3 regions of the Streptomyces sp. NPDC053048 genome follow, and region 1 is predicted to be linked to each of the others. Evidence: riboswitches for the same ligand, from Rfam matches in the RefSeq annotation. Region 1 holds a riboswitch; each other region holds the start of a gene.
What was found. A riboswitch is a leader RNA that binds a small molecule or an ion and turns the genes downstream of it on or off. The one in region 1 is predicted to bind cobalamin.
Positions count from the first base shown of each region.

Region 2: it holds a riboswitch for cobalamin, as region 1 does, so the genes downstream of both, ACIG36_RS26080 (ribonucleoside-diphosphate reductase subunit alpha) here and ACIG36_RS15825 (acyl-CoA thioesterase) in region 1, are expected to answer to the same signal.
Region 3: it holds a riboswitch for cobalamin, as region 1 does, so the genes downstream of both, ACIG36_RS04935 (cobalamin biosynthesis protein) here and ACIG36_RS15825 (acyl-CoA thioesterase) in region 1, are expected to answer to the same signal.

Region 1 is NZ_JBITZS010000005.1:406,351-410,816, reverse strand. Features, by position in the region: gene ACIG36_RS15835 (thioredoxin family protein) at 1-1,070, opposite strand, end outside; gene ACIG36_RS15830 (beta-ketoacyl-[acyl-carrier-protein] synthase family protein) at 1,310-2,527, shown strand; cobalamin riboswitch at 2,598-2,748, shown strand; gene ACIG36_RS15825 (acyl-CoA thioesterase) at 2,967-3,350, shown strand; gene ACIG36_RS15820 (VOC family protein) at 3,347-3,772, opposite strand; gene ACIG36_RS15815 (RNA polymerase sigma-70 factor) at 3,965-4,466, shown strand, end outside.
Region 2 is NZ_JBITZS010000010.1:58,908-63,373, forward strand. Features, by position in the region: gene ACIG36_RS26070 (DUF3311 domain-containing protein) at 43-312, shown strand; gene mctP (monocarboxylate uptake permease MctP) at 309-1,940, shown strand; cobalamin riboswitch at 2,113-2,270, shown strand; gene ACIG36_RS26080 (ribonucleoside-diphosphate reductase subunit alpha) at 2,431-4,466, shown strand, end outside.
Region 3 is NZ_JBITZS010000001.1:1,030,058-1,034,523, reverse strand. Features, by position in the region: gene ACIG36_RS04945 (anion permease) at 1-1,145, shown strand, start outside; gene ACIG36_RS04940 (hypothetical protein) at 1,171-1,401, shown strand; cobalamin riboswitch at 1,600-1,727, shown strand; gene ACIG36_RS04935 (cobalamin biosynthesis protein) at 1,849-2,817, shown strand; gene ACIG36_RS04930 (cobyric acid synthase) at 2,814-4,373, shown strand; gene ACIG36_RS04925 (putative cobaltochelatase) at 4,373-4,466, shown strand, end outside.

The DNA of each region.
Region 1 (4,466 bases):
GCCGTGATGCGTCGCGGTGGCCACACGCCGTGGAAGCGCGAGACCGGCGTGCCGTCCCGGAAGAGCAGGACGGCGGGGACTCCGAGCGCGTCGAAACGTGCGCTCGCCCACGGCGCGGCGTCGATGTCCACCGTGACTCCCCGGACGGCCCCCGCGTACTCCTCGACGACCTTCTCGAGCACGGGCGTGAGCGCCTGGCACGGTCCGCACCACGGCGCGGTCAGCTCGACGAGGACGGGCGTGGGCCCGGACAGCAGCCCGTCCAGCTGCTCCTCGTCGGTGACCTCGGCGAGCACCCCGCCCTGTGCCTCCTCCTCCGGGAACTCCTCCGCGTCCTCGTCGCGGTGGGCGTCCTCGGCCGCCGCGGCGGCGAGGGGGGCGAAGGCCGCCGCGTGCTCGGCGGGCGCGGCGACGCCGTTGACGGCCAGCCCCGCCGAGAGCAGCCGTTCCAGCACGGCCGGGTCCGGTGCGTGACCGGGGCGCTCGGCCAGGGACAGGTCGGTCAGTTCGGGCGTCAGGGTGAGGACGGCGTCCGCCAGCGCGTCGTCGACCGGCGTGTTCTCGACCGTGAGGGAGGACAGGCCGTGCGCGCCCGCCAGCGCGCGCAGCGACGCGGGGTCGAACGCGCCGCCGCCGGCCAGGATCAGGGTCTCCAGGGAAGCGAGGGTCGGCGAGCCCACGAGGGCCGCCAGTCCCGCGCCGGTGAACCGCGGTGATTCCAGGACGAGATCCGCCAGCGACGTCAGACCGTCCAGCGCCTCGACGCCCTGGTCGGTGAAGTCGCCCGACAGGACGAGGGTCCGCAGCCCGTGCTGCCCCCTGACGGCCTCGACCGCCGCGTCGGAGGCGCCGGCCAGGTCGATCACGGTGAAGACGTCGGGAGGGAACGTCGCGAACGCGGCGAGGCTCTCGCCGGTGACGTCCGCCGCGTAGACCAGCCGCGTCCCGTCGGGGACCTCGACCGCGCCCCGGGGCTCGAGTTCCACCGGCTCCGGGCCGGCGGCCTCGGTGTAGGCGACCAGGGAGCCTGGAAGTCCTTGCTCCGGAAAGTGAATGACGCGGTTGCTCATACGCCCCATGGTAAACAGCGATCACGGTCGAGCCCGGTGGCTGCCACGGCCGGCTCGAGGCCGTCGCGAGCGCCGCCTCTTTGTTCATACCTCATAGAATCCTGCCGATGATTCGGTGGGCCGGACCGAGCGGGTTACCCGGCGGCAAGCTGGCAGTCTCTCCTTTGTGAAGGATCTGATGGGGCATGAGGATCACCTCGCGCCTTGTTGATTTCCTACGTACACATGGAGGGGCGAGGATGAGCTTCAGCGACGAGGTGCTGATAACGGGCATGGGGGCGATGACCCCCCTCGGCGTCGGCGCGGCGCGGTCGTGGAAGGGCCTGCTGGCCGGGGAGTCCGGTGTGACGGGGCTGGGGGAGGAGTGGGCCGCGGACCTGCCGGTGCGGGTGGCCGGCCGGCTGCCCGTCGAGCCGGCGGACCTGCTCGAGCGGGTGGAGGCCCGCAAGTGGGACCGGTGCGAGCAGATGGCGGTGGTCAGCGCCCGCGAGGCGTGGGAGGACGCCGGGCGGCCGCAGGTCGAGCCCGAGCGGCTCGCCGTCGTCATCGGTACCGGCACCGGCGGCATCCTCACCACGCTCGCGCAGGACGACATCTACGAGAAGTCGGGCGCACGCCGTCTCTCCCCGTTCACCGTGCCCATGCTCATGCCCAACGGGCCGGCGGCGTGGGTCAGCATGGACCTGGGCGCACGGGGCGGCGCGCGGACGCCGGTCAGCGCCTGTGCGTCCGGAGCGGAAGCCATCGCGATGGGCCTCGACCTCATCCGGGCCGGACGGGCCGACATCGTGGTGGCCGGCGGCGTCGAGGCGTCCTTGCACCCGTTCTGTATTGCCGCGTTCGCGCAGATGAAGGCCCTGTCCACGGACCAGGGAGACCCGGCGGCGGTGTCCCGTCCCTTCGACGCAGGCCGCAGCGGCTTCGTCATGGCCGAGGGCGCGGGTGTGGTGGTCCTGGAGCGCGCCGGGTTCGCGCGTGCCCGCTCGGCCCGCACCTACGGCAGGCTGTCGGGTGCCGCGGTCTCCTCCAGCGCGCACCACATCACCGCGTCGGACGCGGAGGGGCAGGTCCATGCCATCCGGACGGCCCTTCGCGACGCGGACCTCGTACCCCGGGACATCGACAACGTCCACGCGCACGCCACGTCCACCGAGTCGGGCGACCTGGCGGAGGCGGAGGCGGTCGGCAAGGCGATCGGCCGGCACGCGGCGGTGACGGCCACGAAGTCGATGACCGGTCACATGCTGGGCGCGTCCGGCGCCGTGGCGGCCATCGCGGCACTGCTGACGCTGCGGGACGGAATGCTGCCGCCGACCCGCAACCTCGAGACGCCGGACCCGGCCGTCGACCTGGACGTGGTCCGCGGCGAGAGCCGTGCCGGGGACTGGTCGGCGGGCCTGGTGAACTCCTTCGGCTTCGGCGGGCACAACGTGAGCCTGGTCTTCACCCGCGGCTGACACCGGGTGCCGTGTGCTGCCGTAGGCTGGCGGTGCAGTCGGTTCGCCCCGTCCGCCAGGCGGGGCGTCGTAAGAGGGAACCCGGTGGGAGACCGGGACTGCCCCGCAGCGGTGAGTGGGAACGACCGCCGTCATCCGCACTGGGCCCGGCCGGGCCCGGGAAGCGACGGCCTGTAGGAGCCCGGCTCGAAGAGCAGGCGCGCCCGCGAGTCCGAAGACCTGCCACTGCCCGCGCGCCACCGTGGGGCGCGGTTACACCGGGACCTCGAGGGCGGGTCGGCGGCGGCAGGGGGGGGCACCTTCCTGTCCTTCGCGCGGATCCCGCCCGCGGGGTCGTCGAGAACTCGCGAAGGAGAGTTCCGTGACCATCGACACCCAACTGGCCGCCGGCCCCGGGCACAAGTCCCCGGCCGACTCGCGCGTGACGCTGGCCCACATCATGAGCGAGCACGACACCAACCTCTACGGCACCATCCACGGCGGCGTCATCATGAAACTGATCGACGACGCCGCGGCGGCCGCCGCCGGGCGCCACGCGAACGGCCCGGCGGTCACCGTCTCGGTCAACCGCATGGCGTTCCTCGCCCCGGTACGGGCCGGGGACCTCCTCACCGTGCACGCGGAGCTGGAGCGGGCCGGACGCACGTCGATGGACGTGGGCGTCCGCGTCACCGCCGAGCGGTGGAACGCCTCCGGGCCCACGGCCGAAGTCGCCACCGCTCAGCTGACCTTCGTCGCCATCGACGCCGACAGCCGCCCCCGCCCGGTCCCGGTCCTCGACGCGCCGGAAGCCGGGCCCGCGGGGCGGGGCGGCACGCCCTAGGGACGGACGTAGGGCCGGGTCATGATCTCCATGTTGTGGCCGTCGGGGTCGTCGAAGTACACGCCGCGGCCGCCGAAGAGGTTGTTGATCCGGCCGGGGTCGGTGTGGGCGGGGTCGGCGTAGTAGGTGACCCCGACCGCCTCGAGGCGGTCGATCATGGCGTCGAACCGCCCGTCGGGCACGAGGAACGCGTAGTGCTGCGACTGGATCGGCTCGTCCCTCATCTCGTAGTAGTCGAGCGTCACGCCGTTGCCGAGATCGACGGGCAGGAACGGGCCGAACGGCGCACCGACCTCCAGCCCCAGGATCGCGGCGATGAACTCGGCGGACAACTGCCGGTCACTGGCGTAGACAGCGGTGTGGTTCAGCTGGACGGCGGTTTCCGGCAGCTCGGTGGTGTGCGGGGACTGGGCGTGAGGCATCGTGGTGTATCTCCGGGTCTCGGGATTCTCAGGGAAGCGAAGACGCGGAGGAATGGGCGGGCCCCGTGCCCGCCTCGAACTCACGCCGAGGCCGGGGACCCAACTCGTGTATGGCCCATGGCCGACCCGGCAGTCACCCGACCGACCTTACTGCCCGTCAGGGGACGTGGCAACGCCTGGCATGCTACGGACATGACCATGGAAGCCCCCGAGGAGTTCGAATCGCACCGGCCCCGGCTCTTCGCGCTCGCGTACAGGATGCTCGGTTCGGCGAGCGAAGCCGAGGACGTCGTGCAGGACACGTATCTGCGCTGGAGCACGGTCGATCCCGCCGGGATCCGCACACCGGCCGCCTGGCTCACCAAGGTCATGACGAACCTCTGCATCAACCACCTCACCTCCGCCCGTGCCCGGCGGGAGCTGTACGTGGGGCCCTGGCTCCCCGAGCCGGTCCTCACCCGTACGGCCGCCGCCGACCGGCTCGGCCCGCTGGAGACCGCCGAGCAGCGCGAGTCGGTGTCGCTCGCCCTGCTCACCCTCATGGAGCGGCTCACTCCGGCCGAGCGCGCGGTGTTCGTCCTGCGTGAAGCCTTCGGGCACAGCCACCGGGAGATCGCCGAGGCCGTCGGTATCGAGGAGGTCCACTCACGGCAGTTGCACCGCCGGGCCCGCGAACGGCTCCAGTCGCCGCGCA
Region 2 (4,466 bases), on a different contig from region 1:
TGCGCATTACGCAAGTGATCGCACAGGGGACGGAGTCACCGCATGTCGGAACCACCCGAGCGGCCCGCCGAGGGCGCCCGCAGACCGGTCGTGACCGTGCCGTTGGTCGTCGCGGGGGTGTGCCTGGCCATCCCCTTCGTGGCGATGCTGTGGGTCGGCTCCTACTCCCGGCTCACACCGGCCTTCATCGGTATTCCCTTTTTCTACTGGTACCAGATGCTGTGGGTCGTCATCTCGACACTCCTCACGGTCGTCGCCTATGTCATCGTCCGCCGGCACGACGCCGCGCGCCGGGGCGGTGAGGGACGGTGAAGGACGGCGTGAACGGCGTGGCGCTCGCCGTCTTCCTCTTCTTCTTCCTGGCCGTCACCGTGATGGGCTTCATGGCCTCCAAGTGGCGGCAGGCCGAGAACGCGGACAACCTCGACGAGTGGGGACTGGGCGGGCGCTCCTTCGGCACCTGGGTCACCTGGTTCCTGCTCGGCGGCGACCTCTACACCGCGTACACCTTCGTGGCCGTCCCGGCGGCCATCTACGCGGCCGGTGCGGCCGGGTTCTTCGCCGTGCCCTACACGATCATCACCTATCCCCTCGTCTTCACCTTCCTGCCACGCCTGTGGTCGGTGGCGCACAAGCACGGCTATGTCACCTCCTCCGACTTCGTCCGTGGCCGGTTCGGTTCCCGTGGACTCTCCCTTGCGCTGGCTGTGACGGGGATCCTCGCGACAATGCCGTACATCGCCCTGCAACTCGTCGGCATTCAGGCCGTACTGGACGTCATGGGCGTCGGGGGCGGCGAGAACACCCACTGGTTCATCAAGGACCTGCCGCTGCTGATCGCCTTCGGCGTGCTCGCGGCCTACACCTACTCCGCGGGGCTGCGGGCGCCCGCGCTGATCGCCTTCGTCAAGGACACGCTGATCTACATCGTCATCATCGTGGCGATCATCTACATCCCGATCCGGCTGGGCGGCTTCGACGACATCTTCGCGAAGGCCGGTGACGCGTTCGCGGCCGAAAACCCGGCAACGGGCAAACCGCGAGGCTCCCTCGTCACCGGCGCACAGGCGCAGTGGGCGTACGCCACGCTCGCGCTGGGTTCGGCGATGGCGCTCTTCCTCTATCCCCACTCGGTGACGGCGGTCCTCTCCAGCAAGGGCCGCAATGTCATCCGCCGCAACACCACCATCCTTCCCCTCTACTCCCTGATGCTCGGCCTGCTGGCGATGCTCGGCTTCATGGCCCTGGCCGCCGGGGTGAAGGTGAAGAACGGACAGCTGGCGATCCCCCAGCTGTTCGAGGACATGTTCCCGGACTGGTTCACGGGCGTGGCGTTCGCCGCGATCGGCATCGGGGCGCTGGTCCCGGCGGCCATCATGTCGATCGCCGCCGCAAATCTGTTCACCCGCAACATCTACAAGGACTTCCTCAAACCGGACGCCTCTCCCGAGCACGAGGCGAAGGTCTCCAAGCTCGCCTCCCTGCTGGTCAAGGTCGGAGCGCTCGTCTTCGTCCTCACCATGGACAAAACGGTCGCCATCAATTTCCAGCTGCTCGGCGGCATCTGGATCCTGCAGACCGTCCCCGCGCTCGTCGGCGGCCTCTTCACCCGCTGGTTCCACCGCTGGGCCCTGCTCGCGGGCTGGGCGGCCGGCATGGCCTACGGGACCTGGCGGGCGTACGAGACGCCGAGCGCCACCCAGGCCCACTTCGGGAACACCAACCTCATCCCCCTCATCGGCGAGAAGGGCTACATCGGCCTCACCGCCTTCGCGCTCAATGTGATCGTCGTCATCGTCGCGACCTTCCTCCTGAAGGCCCTCCGCGCGCCGGACGGCGTGGACGAGACGAAGCCGTCGGACTACACGGCCGACGCCGGCGACCCGGGCGTGAGCCGGGACCTCCCCCCGGCCACCGCGGGGGCCCCTGGCGGCCACTGACCCCACCCTGGCGGGCCCGTCCGCCCCGCCTCCACCAAGAGGGCCGTCGCACCCCCGTCCAGGGGCTGTGGCGGCCCTCTGCCGTGCGTGTCCGTACCCTTGTGGAGGCCTTACGGAGCCCGCCCGTTAGCACATTCCGCGACCGTCTCATGACGGGACGACACAACATGTGGGGGCGCGTGCGGAGGGCGGCACTAGATGTATGCTCATCCTCGCTGATGTCGCAGGGGAATCCGGTGGAAATCCGGAACTGTCCCGCAACGGTGTATGTGTGCGCATATACCCAGCGCACCTGTAGTCCGAGGACCTGCCGTCAGCCGCCCACCACCGAGCCTGCCCTGGGCTCGGCCATGGGCGTTGAATTCGTCCGGGCCCCGCGGGTTGGGCCGACGGACGCCTACGCGGCATGCCCCGGTCCGGTCGGCATGCCCGTACGCGACCGTCGCGCTCTCCCGCCCGGCCCACCCAGCCGAGCGAGGGAGAGCCACACGTGACCATCGCGCCCGCAGATCCGGTTTCAGCGAACGCGGAGGCGAGCGGCGGTCCCGGGACCGCGCTGCTGCGCACCCTGACCGATCTCACCGCAGATCTGCCTTCCACCGACCCCGGCAAGGTCGCCGCCGCCGCGCTGCGCGGCCGCAGCGCCGCGTCGGACGAGGCCGAGCTGCGCTCCCTCGCCACCGAGGCCGCCGCCGGCCTGATCTCGGAGGAGCCGGAGTACTCCCGGCTCGCCGCCCGGCTGCTCACCCGCGCCATCGCCGACGAGGCGGCCGGCGAGGGTGCCACCTCTTTCTCCGCCTCGGTCGCCACCGGCCACCGCGAGGGCCTGATCGCGGACGAGACCGCCGCGTTCGTGGCCGCGCACGCCGAGCGCCTGGACGCCCTGGTGGACGCCGCCCTCGCCGGCGGCGCCGACGACCGCTTCGGCTACTTCGGCCTGCGCACCCTGCACAGCCGCTACCTGCTGCGCCACCCGATCACCCGCAACGTGATCGAGACCCCGCAGCACTTCCTGCTGCGCGTGGCCTGCGGCCTGGCCGAGGACCACTCCGAGCGCGCCCTGGACGACGTCGCCGAGCTCTACCGGCTCACCAGCACGCTCTCCTACCTGCCGTCCTCCCCCACGCTGTTCAACTCCGGCACCCGCCACCCCCAGATGTCGTCCTGCTACCTGCTGGACTCCCCGCTGGACGAGCTGGACTCGATCTACGACCGCTACCACCAGGTGGCGCGCCTGTCGAAGCACGCGGGCGGCATCGGCCTGTCGTACTCGCGCATCCGCTCCCGCGGCTCGCTGATCCGCGGCACCAACGGCCACTCCAACGGCATCGTGCCGTTCCTGCGCACCCTCGACGCCTCCGTCGCGGCCGTCAACCAGGGCGGCCGGCGCAAGGGCGCGGCCTGCGTCTACCTGGAGACCTGGCACGCGGACATCGAGGAGTTCCTGGAGCTCCGCGACAACACCGGTGAGGAGGCCCGCCGCACCCACAACCTCAACATCGCGCACTGGATCCCGGACGAGTTCATGCGCCGCGTCGAGGCGGACGCCGACTGGTCGCTGTTCTCCCCCGCCGACACGCCGGACCTGGTCGACCTCTACGGCGACGAGTTCGACGCCGCCTACCGCCGGTACGAGGCCGAGGGCAAGGCCGTCAAGCAGATCCCGGCCCGCGTGCTCTACGCCCGGATGATGCGCACCCTCGCGCAGACCGGCAACGGCTGGATGACGTTCAAGGACGCGGCCAACCGCACCGCCAACCAGACGGCCGAGAAGGGCGCGGTCGTCCACTCCTCGAACCTGTGCACCGAGATCCTCGAGGTCACCGACGACGGCGAGACCGCGGTCTGCAACCTGGGCTCGGTCAACCTGGCGCAGCACCTGGGCGCCGACGGCGAGATGGACTGGGAGAAGCTCGACCGTACGGTGCGTACGGCCGTCACCTTCCTCGACCGCGTCGTGGACATCAACTTCTACCCGACCGAGCAGGCCGGCAGCTCCAACAGCCGCTGGCGCCCGGTGGGCCTGGGCCTGATGGGTCTGCAGGACGTCTTCTTCCGTCTGCGCCTGCCCTTCGACTCCGCCGAGGCGAAGGCCCTGTCCACCAAGATCTCCGAGCGGATCATGCTCGCGGCGTACGAGGCCTCCGCCGACCTCGCCGAGCGCAACGGCCCGCACCCGGCCTGGGCCGCGACCCGCACCGCCCGCGGTGTGCTGCACCCCGACCACTACCCGAACGCCGTCCCGGCCTGGGCCGAGCGCTGGGAGGCGCTGCGCGCCCGCATCGCCGAGGTCGGCATGCGCAACTCGCTGCTGCTCGCCATCGCCCCGACGGCGACCATCGCCTCCATCGCGGGTGTGTACGAGTGCATCGAGCCGCAGGTCTCCAACCTCTTCAAGCGCGAGACGCTCTCGGGTGAGTTCCTGCAGGTCAACACCTACCTGGTGGAGGACCTCAAGAAGCTCGGCGTGTGGGACCGCACCACCCGCGACGCGATGACGGACGCCAACGGCTCGATCCAGGACCT
Region 3 (4,466 bases), on a different contig from region 1:
CCATCTCCACCGGGGCGCTCAAGCCCAAGACCGCGGTGGCCATGTCGGCGGTGCTCAACCTCGTCGGCGCGTTCCTGTCCGTGGAGGTGGCGGCGACCATCTCCAAGGGCATCGTCGACGAATCGGGCATCCGGCCGGAGATCATCTTCGCCGGACTGGTCGGTGCGATCGTCTGGAACCTGCTCACCTGGCTCGCGGGCCTGCCCTCCAGCTCCTCGCACGCGCTGTTCGGCGGCCTGATCGGCGCGACCATCGCCTCCGTCGGTACGGGCGCCGTCCACGGTGACGCCGTCGTCATGAAGGTCCTCATCCCCGCCGTCGTCGCCCCGGTCGTGGCCGGCCTGGCGACCGTGCTGGCCACCCGGATGACCTACCGCCTGGCGCGCAACACCGACCCCGAGGCCAGCGCCAAGGGCTACCGCGCCGGCCAGATCGCCTCGGCGGCCCTGGTCTCGCTCGCCCACGGCACCAACGACGCCCAGAAGACGATGGGCGTCATCACCCTCGCGCTGATCTCCGGCGGCGCGCTGGGCGCCGACGCCGACCCGCCTATGTGGGTCATCGCCTCCGCCGGCATCGCCATCGCGCTCGGCACCTACCTCGGCGGCTGGCGCATCATCCGCACCCTCGGCAAGGGCCTGGCCGACATCCAGCCGCCGCAGGGTTTCGCCGCCCAGACCGGCGCCGCCGTCACCATCCTGGCCTCGTCCCACATCGGCTTCGCGCTCTCCACCACCCAGGTCTGCTCCGGCGCCGTCATGGGCGCGGGCATGGGCCGCAAGGGCGGCGTGGTGCGCTGGTCCACCGCCGGCCGCATGGTCGCCGCCTGGGGCCTGACGCTCCCGGCCGCCGGCCTCGTCGGTGGCGGTGCCGCGCTCCTGGCCGACCAGGGCGACTGGGGCGTCACCGCGGTGGCCGTCCTGGCCGTGGCCGCCTGCGGCGCGATCTGGCTGGCCTCGCGCCGCAAGCCGGTCACCCACGACAACGTCAACGACCTGAACGAGCCGCAGGGCGTCTCCGTCCCGGCCGAGCCCGTCGGCGTGGTCACCGCGGCCCTGCAGGCCGTCGCCCCGCCGCCGGCCGGCCCCGCCGTCACCCCGGCCGCCGCTCCCGCCCCCGCCCCCGCCCCCGCGACGACCGGCTGACCGCCGGGCAACGGAGGAGAACCACATGAACATCGACTGGGCAGCTCTCGGCCAGGTCTTCGGCGTCAGCCTCGTCTTCACCATCGCCCTCGTGGCCGTCTTCACCCTCGGCATCGTCGGCACGTCCCGCAAGGCGCAGGCCACGGCCGGCGCCCCGGCCACCGGCCCGAGCGCGCCGGCCCGCATCGGCGCGTACACCTGCTTCGCGCTGTGCGCGGCCGCCGTGGGCTACGGCATCTACCTGATCGTCGCCTGATCACCGCTTGACCGCCGCCTCACCGCGGCCTCGCACCCGTGCGCACGACAGCGCCGGTCCGGCACCGCCGGACCGGCGCTTCGTCGTTGCCCGCGTCGCCCGCCGCCCCACCCGTGGCCGGCAGCCTCACCGCAGGTCAGGGTGAGTTGACTGCCCTTCCCGGGCCGTGGTGGACTTCCGGAGCCAAACGGCGACAGCAGAGGAAGCCGGTGCGAATCCGGCGCGGTCCCGCCACTGTCACCGGGGAGCGTCCTCCACCGACGGCCACGGCCCGCCACCACGGGCTGGAAGGCCGGAGCGACGCCGATCCGGGAGCCAGGAGACTCTGGTCGCCGGTCACGTCGAGCCAGGGCGCGGACCCTGAGTGAGGACACATCGCCATGCCCGGCCGTCGCATACCGCCCACCCGCTCCCGGCTCCCCGAAGGCACGACGGCGGCCTGACCCCATGCGCGCGACGCGTCACGACCCCATCGGTTTCGCGTGCGGTGCGGCGCTCGGCTTCGCCTGCGACCTCGTCCTCGGCGACCCGCGCCGCGGCCACCCCGTGGCCGCCTTCGGCCGGGCCGCGCACGCCGTCGAACAGCGCCTGTGGCGCGACCACCGCGGCGCCGGCGCCCTGCACACCGCGCTGTGCGCCGGTGGCACCGCGGTCGGCGCCGCCCTGCTGGCCAGTGCCGCACGCCGCTCCCGCACGGCCGGCATCGCCCTGACCGCCGCCGTCACCTGGGCCGTGCTGGGCGGCACGTCCCTGGGCCGCGAGGCACGCGCCGTCGGCGCCGCGCTCGCCGCCGGCGACCTCGCGGCCGCCCGCGAACGGCTGCCCCACCTGTGCGGACGCGACCCGCAGGCACTGGACGAGCAGCAGATCGCGCGCGCGGTCGTGGAGTCCGTCGCCGAGAACACCTCCGACGCCGTCGTGGGCGCCCTGGTGTGGGGCGCGCTCGCCGGCGTCCCCGGCCTCGCGGGCTTCCGGGCCGTGAACACCCTCGACGCGATGGTCGGCCACAAGTCCCCCCGCCACCGGCGCTTCGGCTGGGCCTCCGCCCGCCTCGACGACGTCGCCGGCTGGCCCGGCGCCCGGCTCACCGCCGCCCTCGCCGTCCTCGCGGGCCCGGACCCGCGCGGCGCCCTGCGCGTGGCCCGGCGCGACGCCTCCCGCCACCCCAGCCCCAACGCCGGCCCCGTCGAGGCCGCCTTCGCCGGGGCCCTCGGGGTACGGCTGGGCGGCACCCTCGCCTACGCGGGCCGCGTCGAACACCGTCCGGTGCTGGGCGCGGAGAACCGGCCCGTCGAGGTGGGGGACATCGAACGCGCGGTACGGCTCTCGCGCCGGGTGTCGGTACTGGCCCTGGCTACGGCCGTGCTGACGAGGACGGCCGTGGCGGCCGTGACGAGGAGGAAGCGTTGTCGGTGACGGCTGGGAGGGGCGGGGGCCTGCTGGTGGCCGGCACGACCTCCGACGCGGGCAAGAGCGTGGTGACCGCCGGGATCTGCCGCTGGCTGGTCCGCAAGGGCGTCAAGGTCGCGCCGTTCAAGGCGCAGAACATGTCGCTCAACTCGTATGTGACGCGCGAGGGCGCGGAGATAGGGCGCGCGCAGGCCATGCAGGCCGCCGCCGCGCGCGTCGAGCCGAGCGCGCTGATGAACCCGGTGCTGCTCAAGCCGGGTGGCGACCGCAGCAGCCAGGTGGTGCTGATGGGCAGGCCCGTCGGCGAACTCAGCGCGCGCGGCTACCACGCGGGCCGCCAGGAGCAGCTGTTCGGCACGGTCACCGAGTGCCTGGAGGAGCTGCGGCGCACGCACGACGCCGTCATCTGCGAGGGCGCCGGCAGCCCGGCCGAGATCAACCTGCGGCGCAGCGACATCGTCAACATGGGCATCGCACGGGCGGGCCGGCTGCCCGTGGTCGTCGTCGGCGACATCGACCGCGGCGGCGTCTTCGCCTCCTTCTTCGGCACCACCGCGCTCCTCTCGGCCGAGGACCAGGAGCTGATAGCGGGCTACATCGTCAACAAGTTCCGCGGCGACGTGAGCCTGCTGGAGCCGGGCCTGGAGATGCTGCGCGACCTGACGGGCCGGCGGACGTTCGGCGTGCTGCCGTTCGCGCACGGTCTGGGCATCGACGAGGAGGACGGCCTGCGCGTCTCGCTGCGCGGTGCCGTGCGCGAGTCGGTGGTGGCCCCGCCGCACGGCGCCGACGTGCTGCGGGTGGCGGTGTGCGCGGTGCCGCTGATGTCCAACTTCACGGACGTGGACGCGCTGGCGGCCGAGCCGGGCGTCGTCGTGCGGTTCGTGGACCGGCCGGAGGAACTGGCCGACGCCGACCTCGCCGTGGTGCCGGGCACCCGCGGAACGGTCCGGGCACTGGCCTGGCTGCGCGAGCGCGGCCTCGCGGACGCGCTGGCCCGCCGGGCGGCCGAGGGCCGCCCGGTCCTGGGCATCTGCGGCGGCTTCCAGCTGCTGGGCGAGCGGATCGAGGACGAGGTCGAGTCCCGCGCCGGAGTGGTCGAGGGACTGGGGCTCCTGCCGGTACGGGTGCGGTTCGCGGCCGGGAAGACCCTGGCCCGGCCGGTGGGCGAGGCCCTGGGCGAGCACGTCGAGGGCTACGAGATCCACCACGGCGTCGCGGACGTCCGGGGCGGTGACGAACCCTTCCTGGACGGCTGCCGGGTCGGCGCCGTATGGGGCACCCACTGGCACGGCTCGCTGGAGAGCGACGGCTTCCGGCGCGCGTTCCTGCGCCGCGTGGCGAAGGCGGCGGGACGGGCGTTCGTCCCGGCCCCGGACACGTCGTTCGCGGCACTGCGCGAAGAACAGCTGGACCGCCTGGGCGACCTGATCGAGGAACACGCGGACACGGACGCGCTGCTGCGGCTGATCGAGGACGGGGTGCCGGCCGGTTTCCCGTTCATACCGCCGGGGGCGCCGGCCGTGCCGGCGCCGGACCACGACACAGGGGGTAAGCACTGATGGCCTCGGCCACCTACCCGTTCAGCGCGATCGTCGGCATGGACAGCCTGCGGCTGGCGCTGCTGCTCAACGCCGTCTCGCCCGCCGTCGGCG